DNA from 3 places in the Rhodoglobus galactosidasius genome. Region 3 is predicted to be linked to each of the others. Evidence: riboswitches for the same ligand, from Rfam matches in the RefSeq annotation. Region 3 holds a riboswitch; each other region holds the start of a gene.
The links. A riboswitch is a leader RNA that binds a small molecule or an ion and turns the genes downstream of it on or off. The one in region 3 is predicted to bind thiamine pyrophosphate.
Positions count from the first base shown of each region.

Region 1: it holds a riboswitch for thiamine pyrophosphate, as region 3 does, so the genes downstream of both, thiM (hydroxyethylthiazole kinase) here and thiC (phosphomethylpyrimidine synthase ThiC) in region 3, are expected to answer to the same signal.
Region 2: it holds a riboswitch for thiamine pyrophosphate, as region 3 does, so the genes downstream of both, ACTJJW_RS11990 (3-oxoacyl-ACP reductase) here and thiC (phosphomethylpyrimidine synthase ThiC) in region 3, are expected to answer to the same signal.

Region 1 is NZ_JBQIAV010000013.1:27,771-33,075, reverse strand. Features, by position in the region: gene der (ribosome biogenesis GTPase Der) at 1-1,043, shown strand, start outside; gene ACTJJW_RS13860 (DHA2 family efflux MFS transporter permease subunit) at 1,116-2,624, opposite strand; TPP riboswitch at 2,819-2,910, shown strand; gene thiM (hydroxyethylthiazole kinase) at 2,902-3,711, shown strand; gene thiE (thiamine phosphate synthase) at 3,708-4,418, shown strand; gene ACTJJW_RS13845 (bifunctional hydroxymethylpyrimidine kinase/phosphomethylpyrimidine kinase) at 4,415-5,305, shown strand, end outside.
Region 2 is NZ_JBQIAV010000009.1:56,503-61,807, forward strand. Features, by position in the region: gene ACTJJW_RS11980 (ABC transporter ATP-binding protein) at 1-140, shown strand, start outside; gene ACTJJW_RS11985 (LLM class flavin-dependent oxidoreductase) at 143-1,459, opposite strand; gene ACTJJW_RS11990 (3-oxoacyl-ACP reductase) at 1,471-2,235, opposite strand; TPP riboswitch at 2,292-2,394, opposite strand; gene ACTJJW_RS11995 (type I glutamate--ammonia ligase) at 3,003-4,376, shown strand; gene ACTJJW_RS12000 (AAA family ATPase) at 4,591-5,305, opposite strand, start outside.
Region 3 is NZ_JBQIAV010000002.1:167,918-173,222, forward strand. Features, by position in the region: gene ACTJJW_RS03365 (glycerophosphodiester phosphodiesterase family protein) at 1-114, opposite strand, end outside; gene ACTJJW_RS03370 (SPFH domain-containing protein) at 89-1,003, opposite strand; gene ACTJJW_RS03375 (NfeD family protein) at 1,000-1,566, opposite strand; gene ACTJJW_RS03380 (SDR family oxidoreductase) at 1,668-2,444, shown strand; gene ACTJJW_RS03385 (NUDIX hydrolase) at 2,419-2,913, shown strand; TPP riboswitch at 3,033-3,140, shown strand; gene thiC (phosphomethylpyrimidine synthase ThiC) at 3,134-4,786, shown strand; gene thiE (thiamine phosphate synthase) at 5,018-5,305, opposite strand, start outside.

The DNA.
Region 1 (5,305 bases), on a different contig from region 3:
CCGTTGGCCCCACCTCGACCGACGAGCACGTCGTGCGCATGCTGCGTGCCACCAAGAAGCCAGTGATTCTCGTTGCCAATAAGGTTGACGACGTTCACCAGGAATCGGATGCCGCATCGCTCTGGAGCCTCGGCCTCGGACAGCCGTGGCCCGCCTCCGCTGTTCACGGTCGCGGCGTTGCCGACTTGCTCGACCATGTGCTCACGGTTCTTCCCAAGATTTCAACGGTTGCTAAAGAAGAAGTGGGTGGCCCTCGCCGCGTCGCTATTCTTGGTCGCCCCAACGTCGGCAAGTCGAGCTTGCTCAATAAGACTGCCGGTGAAGAGCGCGTTGTTGTTAACGATCTTGCGGGCACGACTCGTGACCCGGTTGATGAGCAGATCGAGCTTGGCGGAAAGTTCTGGCGCTTTGTTGACACCGCGGGTATCCGTCGCCGTGTTGCGTTGGCTCAGGGCGCAGATTTCTACGCAACGCTGCGCACCAGCGCAGCGCTGGAGAAGGCTGAAGTTGCTGTCGTCATCTTCGATGTCAGCCAGCCGCTCAGCGTGCAGGACCTCAAGATTGTTGACCTCGTGCTCGAATCGGGCCGTGCGCTCGTTCTGGCCTTCAATAAGTGGGATCTTCTCGATGACGAACGTCGTGACCTGCTCGAACGCGAAATCGACAAGGACCTGTCGCATGTTGCGTGGGCGCCTCGCGTAAACATCTCGGCAAAGACTGGTCGCCACATGGAGAAGCTGGTTCCGGCTCTCGAATTGGCGCTGGAGTCGTGGGATACCCGCGTTCCGACCGGAAAATTCAACGCGCTTCTTGCTGAACTCACGCAAGAGCATCCTCACCCGCTTCGTGGTGGCAAGCAGCCGCGCATCCTGTTCGGCACGCAGGCATCAAGCCGCCCACCGACGTTCGTGCTTTTCACGACCGGATTCTTGGATCCGCAGTACCGTCGATTCATTACGCGTCGACTGCGTGAGATCTTCGGCTTCGATGGCACGCCCATCCAGGTCAACATGCGTGTTCGTGAGAAGCGCAAGCGTAAGTAGTTGTTGAAATGCCAAACGGCGAGTCACTCTCTTTCGAGAGGCGACTCGCCGTTTGGCATTACGCAGTGGCCGCTAGTGGCCTGCGGGTGCTTCGCTGGGCTGCAACTCAGATGCGGGGCGCCTCACAAAGAACGTGGCCACGACGGCGAAGAGCGAGATGATTCCGCCAGCCATGAAGGCGAGGCGAACGCCGCCGGCGAGGGCGACGGTGTCTGTCGCGCCGTCTGAGGCCAGAGCGACCGACTGAACCGTCAGCAAGGCGATGAACAGTGCTGTTCCTGCGGCGCCGGCAAGTTGCTGCACGGTGCCGATGGTGGCGCTGCCGTGTGAGTACAGGTGCGGTTTGAGTGTGCCCAGCGCCGAGGTGAACAGCGGTGTGAACATGAAGGCGAGGCCGATGCTCATGGGGATGTGGATGGCGACGACCATGAACGGTGAACTGGTTTCGGAGAGCATGGTGAAGCTCCATAGTGATGCGCTCACCAGGATCGACCCCGGGACCATGAGGGGCCGGGGGCCGACTCTGTCATAGAGGCGGCCGACTACGGGGCCAAGCAGACCCATGATGAGGCTGCCGGGCAGCACGAGAAGTCCGCTCTGGATGGGTTCGAGTCCGAGAACGTTTTGAGTGAACATGGGCAGCAGAATGATGGTGCCGAATAGCGCCGCCATCATGACCATCATGAGGCCGATGGAGATCGCGAAGCCGGGGGCGGCAAAGGTGCGCAGGTCGAGTAGCGCGCTGTCAGTCTTTTGCAACTTGAGCTGACGGATGATGAACAGCGCAAGGCTGACCGCTCCGGCGGCGATCGGGATGCCGGGGGCAATGAGAACAGGGTCACCGCTGGCAGATTCGCCGAGACTCGAGAGCCCATAGATCAGGCCGGCGAATGCTACGGCCGAGAGGATGACGGACAGCACGTCGATCGACACCTTGCGGGGGTCAGTAACGTTTCTGACCTTGGTGATGCCGAGCACGAGTGCGGTGACGGAGATGGGGATCATCACGATGAACACCCAGCGCCAGTCGAAGACGGCCAAGACGAGTCCGGCAACGGTGGGTCCAGCTGCGGGCGCCATCGACATGACGATGGAGACGTTTCCCATGGTCTTGCCGCGAGTTGCCGGGGGTACGAGGGTCATCACGGTCGTCATGAGCAGCGGAAGCATCATGGCGGTGCCCGAGGCTTGAATCACCCGTCCGACGATGAGCACGAGGAACGTTGGCGCAATAGCTCCCAGCAGGGTACCGGCGGTGAAAAGGGACATCGCGGTGATGAAGATGCTGCGGGTCGAGAAGCGTTGGATGAGGAATCCGGTAATCGGAATCACTACCGCCATCGTCAGCATGAACGAGGTCGACAACCACTGGGCGGTGCTGGGCTCTATGCCCAGGTCGGCCATGATGCGGGGGATAGCGACCACGAGCGAGGTCTCGTTGAGGAACACCACGAAGGTCGCCGCAAGCATGAGGGCGATAACGAGGCGGTTGCGACCACTGTGATCGACCGCTGCCTCTGGCCCGGGTGTCCCGCGCTCAATGAGGGGGATACTGCCGGTAATCGGCGTCGTGCTGGTCATGGGATCCTGTCGTGCTGCAAATAGCGTCGTGCAAATCGTGGGACGAAGCAGCAGCCGGGGTTGAAATGGGCGCACAAATCTAACGTCATCTTTATTGTCACCGAAGCCAACGACATCCGTCAGTGAAATAGTCCACATTCGCTTCCGCCTGAGGCGAACATGAGCCCGCGCCAACCCGCTATCGTGGAGGAACAACTTGTGACACGGGGTGCCCTGCGGGGCTGAGATCACACCCGTCGAACCTGATCTAGTTAGAACTAGCGAAGGGATGTCGTGCATGTCGCGTACGCCACCACACCTACTCACTGCCACTCAAGATGCGCTCGAGGCGGTGAGATCGTCGTCGCCGCTCGTTCAGTGCATCACCAATAGCGTGGTGGTGGGCTTCACCGCTAACGCTCTGCTCGCGGTGGGTGCGGCTCCGGCGATGGTCGATATTCCGGATGAGGCGGGCATTTTTGCCGGTATCGCTTCTGGGCTGCTGATCAACCTCGGCACCTGCAGCGCTGAACAGCGGGCCGCTGCCCTCGAAGCTGCCCCTGCTGCCAATGCTGCCGGAACGCCGTGGGTGCTCGACCCGGTTGCGATCGGTGCTCTGCCGGTGCGCACTCCTCTCGCCCACCAACTGCGCGAACTTGGCCCGTCGATCGTGCGCGGCAATGCCTCGGAGATTATGGCGCTCGCCGAACTCGGTGCTGGTGGTCGTGGTGTCGACAGTACGAACAGTGTGGATGACGCGCTCGCCGCCGCGCAGAGCCTGGCTCGGGCATCCGGTGGTGCTGTTGCCATCTCGGGAGCGACTGACGTGGTGACGGACGGCGAGAGTGTTGTGCGGCTGTCGAACGGGCATCCGGTGCTCACGAGGGTGACGGGTGGCGGTTGTGCGCTGGGTGCGCTCATGGCGGCGTTTGCTGCGGTCACCCCCGATAGTCTGACTGCTGCGGTTGCTGCGACGACTGTGTACACGGTGGCGGCGGATCTGGCGGCCGAGCGTTCGGCACTGCCCGGCAGTTTTGCGGTGGCCCTGCTCGATGCACTGAACGAAGTCTCGGTTGATGACATTGCGGCGCGGGCGGTGATCGTATGAGCGGCGGTTCTGTGACCGGCTACCGCGAGAGCTTCGACCTCTCTACCTATCTGGTGACTGACTCGGGCCAGGCACACGCTGCCGGACACGACCTTGTTGATCTCGTCTCTGAGGCTGTTGCCGGGGGAGTGACGATCGTGCAGTTGCGCGAGAAGGACATGCCGGCCCGAGATTTTCTTGATCTGGTGCTGCGGGTGTCCACGGCGGTGGGGCTGACGGTGCCGGTGCTCGTCAATGATCGGGTCGATGTGTATCTGGCCGCCCGCGAGATGGGTGCCCGGGTTGCTGGCGTGCATGTGGGTCAGGGAGATTTGCCCGTTTCGGCGGTGCGCGCGCTCGTCGGCCTCGATGCGATTGTCGGGCTGAGCGCTGCGACCGGCGATCAACTCTATGAGGCGGGTGTGCGCACGGCGGGTGTCGACTATGTCGGTATTGGTGCCCTGCACCCCACAACGAGTAAGGTCGATGCCCCTGAGGCTTTGGGGCACACACGCATTGCGGCACTCATTGCGATGAGCACCCTGCCGACAGTCGCCATTGGTGGCATCGGGGTGGATGACTTGCCCCTGCTGCGCGCATCGGGTGCGGATGGCGCCGCGGTGGTGTCGGCGATCTGTGGTGCGGCTGATCCGCGGGAAGCGGTTCGGGCGCTCGCCGAAGCCTGGGCTGGCGAACCTGTGGGAGAGAGCGAAGGGGAAGACGCATGAGCGGGGCAGCATTCGAACCGCGCGGTGTGCCCACGGTGCCAACAGCGCCACCACTGCCCCCAATGACCACGGTGACCGCGGTGCCTCGCGTTCTGAGTATTGCCGGTAGTGATCCGTCGGGTGGTGCGGGCATCCAGGCTGACCTGAAGTCGATTGCGGCCAATGGCGGCTACGGTATGGCGGCGATTACGGCATTGACGGCACAGAACACGCTGGGGGTGCGCGGTGTGCATGTGCCTCCGGCCGAGTTCTTGCGGGAGCAGCTTAATGCGCTCAGTGACGATATAGCGATCGATGCGGTGAAGATCGGGATGCTCGCTACCACCGAGGTGGTTGCTGTGGTGCGTTCGTGGCTGGAGCAGGTGCAGCCGCCCCTGGTGGTGCTTGATCCGGTGATGGTGGCGACGAGCGGCGACCGGTTGTTGGATGCGGAGGCTGAGCAGGCGCTGCGGGAGCTGGTGCGGTTGTGTGACCTGGTGACTCCGAATATTCCGGAGCTGGCGATCATTGCCGCGGAACCTGCCGCCGAGACCTGGCCTGAGGTGCTGGCGCAGGCCGCGCGGGTGTCTGCGTCCTACGGGGTGCGGGTGCTGGCCAAGGGCGGACACTTGAGTGGGGTGGAGGCTCCGGATGCGCTGGTGGATGCCCGTTCCGGGAACGCCCCGGTCGTGACTGAGTTTGCCGGCATCCGCATAGACACCAGCAACACGCATGGAACAGGCTGTTCGCTCTCGAGCGCTCTAGCCACTCGCATTGCGGCGACGGGTGATTGGGCTGCCGCTGTAGGGGAGTCGAAGCGGTGGTTGAGCGAGAGCATCCGTGCCGGTGCGGCGTTGCAGGTGGGGAGCGGGCATGGTCCCATCAACCATTTTGCGGGGTTGTGGCAG
Region 2 (5,305 bases), on a different contig from region 3:
GGCCAACGTCTGTGCGCCTGGACCTCACCATCGACCTGCCGAGGCCACGCCAGTTGTCGATGATGACCTCGGCGGTGTTCAAGGAGCATGAACTCGAACTTCTCACAACTCTTCACGAGCAATCCCGCACGTCACTCTAATTTCAGCGCTGAAGTGACACCATGGGCCGCTCCAGTCCCAGATTCCCGCGTAATGTGCCGGCGGTGTAGGCGGTACGGAAGAGTCCACGTCGTTGCAGCACCGGGATGACCTCGTCCACGAAGTCATCCAGCGATTCCGGCAGGAGGGGCGGCATTAGATTGAATCCGTCTGCGGCGCCGGAGTGGAACCAGAGCTCAATCCGGTCCGCAATCTGCTCCGGGGTGCCGAGCATGGTGCAATGGCCGCCCCCGGCGGCGAGCCGGCCGAGCAATTGCCGCACTGTGGGTTGCTCCGCCTCGATGATGCGCAGAATCGTGGCGTACCGGCCCTGCGGGCCGCTGAAGTCGCCGAGCGGTGCCAACGGCGGCACCGGGGCATCCAGTTCCCAGCCGCTGCAGTCCTCCTGCACGAACACACTCAACTGGGCCAAGGACTGCTCCGCCGGGAGCAGTGCGTCGACTTCGGCCTGTTTGGCGCGGGCTTCGGCCTCCGTGGAGCCCACATAGGTGACCAGTCCCGGCATGATGGATACGTTCTCCGGGTTGCGCCCGACAGCGGCGATCCGCCGCTTCACATCCGCGTAATAATCCTGGGCGCTCTGCAAATCGTGGGCGACCGCGTAGATTCCTTCCGCGTACCGGGCAGCCAGATCCCGGCCCTGCCCAGACGCGCCGGCTTGGAACAATACCGGCCGGCCCTGCGGCGACCGTGGCACGGTCAACGGGCCGTCCACGCGGAAGTGTTCACCGGCGTGATCGATCGGCCGAACTCGTGCCGGGTCGGCGAAGAGTCCGGCACGATCCAGGATGAGGGCGTCATCGGCCCACGAGTCCCACAGGCGCAGCGCAACCTCGATGAACTCGGCCGCCCGGCTGTACCGGTCTTCGTGGGAGGGCATCGCCTCCAGCCCGTGGTTGCGGGCCTCGGCATCGAACATGGAGGTGACCACGTTCCAGCCGACCCGTCCATTACTGATGTGGTCGAGGGAGGCCAGCATCCTCGCTGCGTGGAAGGGAGTGTAGAAGGTGGCAGAAACAGTGCTGACCAGACCGATCCTGTTCGTAACCCGTGCCATCGCCGCCAACGCTGTTAATGGCTCGAAGAACCACCGGGGGCCGGCAGTGACGTCGCCGACGGACTGCCCATCGGCGAAGAACACAGCGTCAAAAAGGCCGCGTTCCGCGGTTTGAGCAAGACTCTCGTAATAACCAATATCTCCGAGCTGCTCCAGTGACGACCCGGGGCGACGCCAAGCAGCGCTGTGGTGGCCGCAGCCCATGAGGAACGCATTGAAATGGAGCTCGCGCGGGTTCGGCATTACGAACCCTCTCAGTTCATAACCAGGCCGCCGTCGACCACCAGATTCTGACCGGTGACGGACCGCGCCCAGGGGGACGCGAAGAACAGAACGGCGTCGGCGAATTCCGCCGGGGTGGTGACCTTCCCAAGCGGGGTGGAGGCGGCGATGAAATTGAACACCTCCTCGGGGGTGGCAGCGCTCGCATCCGTTGTGCGTAAAAGCCCGCCGGAGACCATGTTCACCGCGATATTGTGCTGGCCGAGATCTGCTGCCAGGGTGCGAGTCAAGGCCAGCAAGGCCGCCTTGGCGGAAGTGTAGTCGTGGTATGGAACCACTGGGTTCTGGAACAGGTTGGTGCCAATATTGATAATTCGGCCGAACCCGAGTTCGCGCATGCCGGGCAGTGCCTGCTGAGTGGTGTTCAGCGCGCTGCGCACGCTCCCGGAGAACTGGGCCTCGAACTCCTCCCAGGTGATTCCTGCGGCGTCGGAGCGGGCGTCACCGTTGAACGAGAAATCCGCCAGCGCGTTATTGACCACCGTGGTGACGGGGGAGCCGAAATGTGCCGCAGCCGCCGCGAGCAGTTCCGCGACCTGAGCGGCATCCGTGACGTCGGCCTGCACAGCAAGCGCCTGCTTACTGCCATAGTCTGCAGCGAGAGCCTGCGCGCCGGCCGCGCTGTTGCGGTAATTAATGACCACTCTGGCGCCCTGCGCGGCGAAGGCCTCCACGATGCTGTGCCCAAGGCCTCGCCCGCCACCGGTGACCAGGACAATCTGTTCTGCTAATTGCATGGAGTTTCTTCACCTTAAATTAGGCGAAAGGATGTGGTTCGGCCCCAGTATGATTCGCAATCCGCCACTGACATCCCTTCGCTAGTTCGAACTAGATCAGGTTCAACGGGTGTCATCTCAGCCCAGCGTCATACAGCCCAGGCACCCCGTGTCACTCAAAGCGTATACCAATCCTCGGCTTCTTCGACTCCGGACCAACGCTTAGCGCCAACCACTGTTCCGCTACGGGTCAGACCCCGCTTCAGTTACGAGACACATTTCCGTCCGAGGCGGTGGGCAGGAGGAAGCGGGCTGCGTTGGAAGGAAGGGTGTCCTCAGAGTTCGGGACCCAGTCCTTCTTCACCGCACTCCGGTGTTCCGGGAGTGTCAAGTGCAACCGGTAGTCTCTTTCAACGTAGTAGTGGCGCATACGCGGTGGACGACGGTATCAAGTTGATGTCCGCGAGTGCTTGTTGGCAGGTGAAAGGCTGAACGTGGATGCTCTCGAGCGGCTCGGGGCAATCGGTTTTCAGGACCTCGCTGCAGCCCTTTGCGTGGATATGTTCGGACCGGTTGTGCATCCAATAGGCGCCGGATCAGATGGCGGCCGGGATCTCTGGGGTGGCTTGTGAATTAGTGAAATATCCGACGTTAGGGGTGGGGAGCGCGTAAGCAATCGGACGTGATCGACACGGTTCAGTAGGAACCTGTGTCGTCACCGTTAACGACTCGCGCCCGAGTGTTTGGGTGAATTTCGTAACGCCGCTGAGTCCTGCCAGTATGTGGGTATGGTGACAGAGTCTATTCTCCCGGAGTTCAGCGACAGCCGGATTGGCGAGGTGGCCGAACGGCTCTCTGATGCCGGCGTGGGCATCATCGCAGGGACGCTGGCGAATCCAGCCGGTATCTACCTGGCCAAGACTATCCCGGTTGATCGGCTAGCGACGTTCGCTTCATCTGGTCTCGGTGCTCCGCCGGTGTGGAACGTCTTCTGCATTGACGGCGGCATTGCATTCACACCCGAGCTTGGCGTCGTCGGTGATATGAGGCTGAGACTCGATCTCGACGCTCTCCGAATCCTCGATGGAGGTCTCGCTTGGGCTCCAACGGAGATCTTCGACCAGAACGGCGCGCCGCTCGCCATCGATCCGCGGGGGCGGCTTCGCCGCATCCAACGCGACATCGAGGATGCCGGGCTCGAGGCCCTCGTGGGGCACGAGCTCGAGTTCACCATCACCGCCGCGGACGGAACCCCGCTCCCACGCACGGGTTGGACGCCGTATGGTCTCGGTCCGGTACTGGACCACGAGGCCTTCCTCACCGAACTGCTCTCCGCCACTGCCGCCGCCGGAATCCCGCTCGAGCAACTACACGCCAAATATTTTCCCTCCACGGTCGAGTTCTCGCTGCCACCGGCCACGCCACTTGAGGCGGCCGACGGGGTGGTTCTGGCCCGCCTGATCACCGGGAGGCTGGCGCGCAAACACGACTTACGGGTATCTTTCTCGCCCTTCCCGATCAGCGGGGGCGGCGGAAACGCGGCGCACATCCATTACTCGTTCAGCCGCAATGGGGAACCTCTCTTCTCGGGTGGCGACGGACCCCACGGCATGACCGCCGAGGGCGCGTCTTCCATCGCCGGCGTGATCGCCGCACTCCCGGGCATCCAGGGTGTTCTCGGCGGATCGATCCTCTCTGGGTTGCGATTGCGACCCGGGTTCTTTTCGGGCGCGTATGCCTGCTGGGGTCGGGAGAATCGCGGGGCGGCAGTTCGCTTCCTCGAGGCCACCCGCGGCAATCCGAAGGGCGCCAACGTCGAGGTCAAGATCGTCGATCCGTCGTCGAACCCGTACCTGACGACCGCGGTCATCCTCGGCGCCGCGCTGGAGGGCATCCGGTCGTCGACGGCGCTTCCAGCGGAGGTCACCACGTATCCGGCCGACCAGACCGAAGAGCAGCAACTCGCCTCGGCGACGGTGCTGCTTCCCTCCGCTCTGGGGGCAACGCTCGACGCTCTCGCCGCTTCCGAACTCGCTGTGCACATCCTCGGACCGGAGATCATCCAGGCTGTGCTTGCAGTTCGGCGCTGGGAACTCGATCACTATGGGTCGTCCGACGCCGACCAACTGCCAGAGAGGTTCCGGTTCGCCTGGTCGATCTAATCAAACACGGGGTGGAGGGTCCGGCTTCTGTAGCCGAGCTCGCCACTTTTAGGTTCTTACGACATGGGGCAGATCACCCATGGTTTGACCAGCCACCCCTTAGCGGACGTTTTCGTGCCATTACTACTCAGCCCCCTAACAAGCGACGACGCCAAATAGCAATCACAGAACGGCGCCAGATAGCGCCAAAAGTCACACGGCCAGCGACTGCCTTCTACAGTGACAAGCCAGAGTCCTCGGCATCGGCTGAGGCGGATACTGTCGGGCGTGCAACGTCGCGCGTCGGCACCTGCGATCGCGCGGCTGGTGGTTGTGCTGGCTTCTCCAAAGCGTCGCTGAGCTTGCGGTAGCGCGCTGCCAGCTGGCCGCGTTTCGCCGAATCGTCTTCAACTCGCTCGAGCAGCTTTGCCTTGGCAGACTCCAGCGCTTCAACGGGCTTCTGCTCGCTACCAGTGATGTGAGCACTGTGGTTGAGTGCGGCTCGTTGAGCGAGACGCGTATCGAGTTCACGGATCGTCTGGCGGTCGCGGGTAAGGCGGCCAGATAGCTGCTCCAGCTGTGCGTGGACCTCTGCCCGTTCAGTGAGAATTGCCGGTAGTCGTGGGTCATCTGTCGGCATACGCTCGACCCGCTCGGCATTGCCACCTTCAGGTGAACGTGCAGCGCGAGCTAGCTCGGCTGCTGCCGCGGTACGGGAATCATCGAGGGTGATCTCTACGCGGCCGCGTCGCATCGACTCGGCAACGATCTCGACCGCCTGGCTACGGCTACCAGCAATCACAACGCTCTCGTTATGGCGCCGGCCACGCGTCATGCCCACATACAAACCAGCGGCATCGACACCGGGTCCTACAATGGCAACGTCTGTTGTCTCGCCCTGAATACCGTGCACCGTGGACGCATAGGCAAGGTGCAAATGCTTGGTTCCG
Region 3 (5,305 bases):
GAGCATTGTATTTTCGGGTACATCGACCGCAAGCCCCCGGTGCGCGAACACGCGGGGACTTGCAGGGGAGAGGTACGACGAGTTGCCGCTAGCGCGCGACTGGTCCTTTGCCACTAAAGAATCCCTCACCAATGCCTTTGAGTGCTTCCGTCAGTTCAGACGGAATGATCCACATCTTGTTGGAATCACCGTTGGCAAGCTTAGGCAGCGTTTGCAGGTATTCATACGCAAGCAGCTTCGGGTCAGCATCGCCTTCGTGAATGGCGGCGAAGACGGTCCTGATCGCTGCGGCTTCACCGTCTGCACGGAGCACAGCAGCCTTTGCCTGACCTTCAGCTTCGAGGATGGAGGCCTGACGTGAACCTTCGGCTTCGAGAATCGCGGCCTGTTTGGTTCCCTCGGCGGTAAGAATCTGTGCACGGCGGTCACGCTCGGCACGCATCTGCTTCTCCATCGAGTCTTGGATCGAGAGGGGCGGGTCAATCGCTTTGAGCTCAACCCGGCCTACGCGGATGCCCCACTTACCGGTCGCTTCATCAAGTACGACACGAAGTTGCGTGTTGATGTTGTCGCGGCTCGTGAGCGCCTGTTCGAGGTTGAGACCACCAACGACGTTTCGCAGCGTGGTGGTGGTGAGCTGCTCGACAGCTCCCAAGTAGTTGCCGATCTCGTAGGTCGCGGCGCGAGCATCCGTTACCTGGAAGAAGACGACTGTGTCGATGGAAACGACGAGGTTGTCTTCGGTGATTACTGGCTGCGGAGGGAACGAAACAACTTGTTCGCGAAGGTCGATGAGCGGCAGCATCCGGTCGATAAATGGCACCAGGATGTTGAGTCCGGGCAGCAGAGTCTTGCGGTACTTTCCGAGGCGCTCAACGACTCCTGCGCGAGCTTGCGGAACAATGCGAATCGCACGGAACAGGGTCACGATCACAAATATGGCGAGTACAACGAGGAGTATCACCACGAAGATCTGGCCTATAAAACCAGCGGGATCAATCACTTTTCTTCCTTTCGCGGCGACTTTGTAGTCGCTCGAGGTTTGGTGGTGCGGGGTTCGGCTGCGGGATGCTTCGGGTCCTTGGGCTGGACGGTAGCAGCAGCGGGTTCAGGAACAACCACAGCGATCGCGCCTTCGATCGCCGCAACAGCTACGCGTTTGCCGACCGGGATGGCGGATGCGGGGGAGCGGTCGTCGATGCGAGCGGTCCACGTCTCTCCGTTGTCGAGCTTGACTTCGCCAACGCCGTTCGCGAATGCGCCGGTAACGCGTCCGCCGAGTTCGTAGAGTGCGTCGACGTTGCTCTTAGCCGGATCTGAGCCCTTTTCGAGGTTCATCAGCAGCACAGGTCTGATGGTGAAGATGAGCAGACCCGAGAAGGCAGCGGCAAGGGCAACCTGGAGCCACCACGGCCAGCCGAGCAAATTGGCGCCGAGGCCACCGATGAGTGTTCCTGCGGCGATCATGAGGAATGTGAACTCGAGAGTGAGCACTTCGATCACTATGAACAGCACGACAAGGGCAAGCCACAGGATCCACAAGTAATCGGTTAGATCAATGAGCATTGTGCTGCGCCCTTCATCGTTGCGCTGTTCGACAAATCTTCACTCCCGACGCTAGCACTTAGATCACTGCACGGCGCGGCTTCGACCGCTAAAGTTGCAGGGTGAATAGCGAAAATTCGAATCCTCTGGCAGCCCACTCGCTCGACGGCGTACGCGCGCTCATTACTGGCTCATCGCGGGGGATTGGTGCCGACACTGCCGCGTACTTTGCGCAGGCTGGCGCACGCGTTGCGATCAATTACCGCAACAAGGAGGCTCGCGCCCTCAAGCTGGTTGCACAGCTCAATGAGACTGACGGTTCAGCGATCGCTATTGGCGCCGACCTCACCGATCCCGAAACCGTTACGGCACTGTTCGACACTGTGAACGCTGAGTTCGGTGGCCTAGAAATTTTGGTACTGAACGCATCCGGTGGCATGGAGGGTGGCATGGCTGAGGATTACGCCATGCAGCTCAACCGTGACGCTCAGGTCAACTTCTTGACGGCGATGTTGCCGCTGCTGCACGAGGGATCGCGTGTTGTATTCGTGACGAGCCACCAAGCGCACTTCATCCGCACTGTTGAGACGATGCCCGAGTATGTGCCGGTTGCTCTCAGCAAGCGTGCCGGCGAGGATGCTCTGCGCGAGTTGATCCCAGAGCTCGCGGCTAAGGGCATCAGCTTTGTGGTTGTCTCAGGCGACATGATCGAAGGAACCATCACGGCTACTTTGCTGCAGCGCGCTAACCCTGGTGCAATCGAGGCTCGCAAGGAGGCTGCTGGCCGCCTGTACAACGTGAGCGAGTTCGCCGCTGAGGTTGCGTCGGCTGCTGTCGAGCCGATCCCCGAGAACAACACGCGTTACGTCGGCGATGTCTCAGACTTCCTCAACAAGTAACGAACTGCGGATGCCGGTGAACCGGGCTACCAGCCGTGTGCTGCTGTTCGATCGTGATCAGCGTTTCTTGCTCTTTCTCACGAAGGCGCCTGATACGAGCGGTATCGCGCGCTGGTTGACGCCCGGTGGCGGCGTGGATCCGGGGGAGTCGCACTACGAGGCGGCTGTGCGTGAACTTCAGGAAGAGACGGGGCTCGTGCTGCCCGATCTCGGCGAACCCGTGTGGTCGCACGATTTCGACGTCGAGTGGGATGCTGCCGACCATGACACTGGTCATGCCGTGTTCTACAGGGCTGTCACAGATGCTTTCGTGCCGTCTGACGCACTGTGGACCGATGATGAGCATGTGGATGTTCTCGAGCACCGCTGGTGGACGGTGGACGAGCTTGATGCAACAACTGACCGTTGTGAACCGGCGGAGTTGGTTGATGTGATTCGTGCCCAGATTGAGGATCGACGTGACGCATAGCTCGGCTGCGCCATCGAAGCCGATCTCTCGACAGCCTCGCCCAAAAGACAACGAACCATCGGCCAGTAGGTCACCTGCTACTCCACCGATGCCTAATTCCGGTTAGAGTGGGGTTGTCAATAACTAACCACGGGAGCTCGCACCAGCGAGCTGAGAGGACGGCTAGGGCCGTCGACCGTTGAACCTGTCCGGGTAATGCCGGCGTAGGGAGATCTGCCGAATGAGCACAATCGACGCTACACCTCTGTCCGCGGTCACCACGGGGGCCATCTGGGGCAGCACGAAGAGGTACGAAACGGTTGCCGGTTTCCCCGGCATGACTACGCCCGTGCGCCGGGTGAATCTCAGCAATGGTGACCACTTCGACCTCTATGATACGTCGGGTCCGTACACCGACGAGAGCGTCATGATCGATGTGGATGCCGGATTGCCGAAGACCAGGAACGACTGGGACCGGCCTGCACCGATCGATGGGGCCGCGACCCAGCTGGTCTGGGCGCGGGCTGGCATCGTCACCCCCGAGATGGCGTACATCGCTGCGAGGGAAGGCCTGCCGGTCGAACTCGTGCGCGATGAGGTCGCCCGCGGTCGCGCGGTTATCCCGGCGAACCACCGACATCCGGAGAGCGAGCCGATGATCATCGGTAAGGCGTTCGCGGTGAAGATCAACGCAAATATCGGCAGCTCAGCGGTCACTTCATCCGTCGCGGAGGAGGTCGAGAAGATGGTCTGGGCGGCCAGGTGGGGCGCGGATACCCTGATGGACCTGTCAACGGGCAAGGACATCCACCTGACCAGAGAATGGATCCTGCGGAATTCGCCCATCCCCGTCGGGACGGTCCCTATCTACCAAGCCCTGGAAAAGGTGAAGGGTGATCCGACCGCCCTGACCTGGGAGATCTACCGCGACACCGTGATCGAGCAGTGCGAGCAGGGTGTCGATTACATGACCGTGCACGCCGGGGTTCTCCTCCGGTACGTGCCACTGACGGCTAAACGTGTCACCGGGATCGTGTCCCGCGGCGGGTCGATTATGGCGGCCTGGTGCCTCGCGCACCATGAGGAGAGCTTTCTTTACACCCACTTCGTCGAGCTCTGTGAGATTCTGCGCCGCTACGATGTCACCTTCTCACTCGGTGACGGCCTGCGTCCAGGGTCCATCGCCGACGCGAACGACGAGGCCCAGTTCGCGGAGTTGCGAACCCTGGGCGAGCTGACCAAGGTCGCCAAGTCTCACGGCGTTCAGGTCATGATTGAAGGCCCCGGGCACGTGCCCATGCACAAGATCGTGGAGAACGTGCGGCTGGAGGAGGAACTCTGCGAAGAAGCCCCGTTCTACACGCTCGGCCCGCTCGCCACCGACATCGCACCAGCCTACGATCACATCACCTCCGCGATCGGTGCGGCCATCATCGCCCAAGCTGGCACGGCGATGCTCTGCTACGTCACACCGAAAGAACACCTCGGGCTGCCGAACCGCGACGATGTGAAAACGGGGGTGATTACCTACAAGATCGCGGCCCATTCTGCGGACCTGGCCAAACAGCATCCGCGTGCACAGGAACGAGACGATGCGCTCAGCCTGGCCCGGTTTGAATTCCGCTGGAACGACCAGTTCGCCTTGTCCCTCGATCCCGACACGGCCCGCAGTTTCCATGACGAAACCATGCCCGCTGAGCCGGCGAAAACCGCCCACTTCTGTTCCATGTGCGGGCCGAAATTCTGTTCCATGCGCATCTCAGCGGATGTCCGGGCGTACGCCGAAGAGAACGGCCTCACGAGTGCGGAGGCCATTGACGCGGGCATGGCCGACAAGTCTGCGGAATTCGCTCGGCTGGGCAGTTCGGTTTACCTTCCCATCCGGGCGATCTAAACGTCTGTCCACTTGGGTCCCCTCACGTGATGGCGCATCACGTGGAGCATTCGGACACGAGGTGCTCCGCCGGATGGGGGAGCGGAGATGAATACCCGTTGAACCTGTCTAGTGAGCACTAGCGAAGGGATATCGAACATGGCAACGCACGCCCTAGGCCTTGAGTTAAGCGCCACACCCCGGGTGCTGAGCATCGCCGGTCCCGGCGGTGCTGCAGGCAGGGAAGGCCGGCTAACCCAGCGGGGGCAGGTGGGCCAGGAGCCGCTGCGCGGCATCCATCGGGTCGTCCGCCTCGGTGATCGCGCGCACCACAACAACCCGGCTCGCGCCAGCCGCCACAACCTGCTCGATGTTCGTCAGGTCAATGCCGCCGATGGCATACCACGGCAGGACCCTTCCGGTCGCGGCGATCCGCTCCATCGCGTACTTGGCCAACTCCAGGCCGACCGCAGCCCGTCCGGGTTTGGTCGGTGTCGCCCAGAGGGGACCAACACAGAAGTAGTCCAGCGTCTCGGCGGC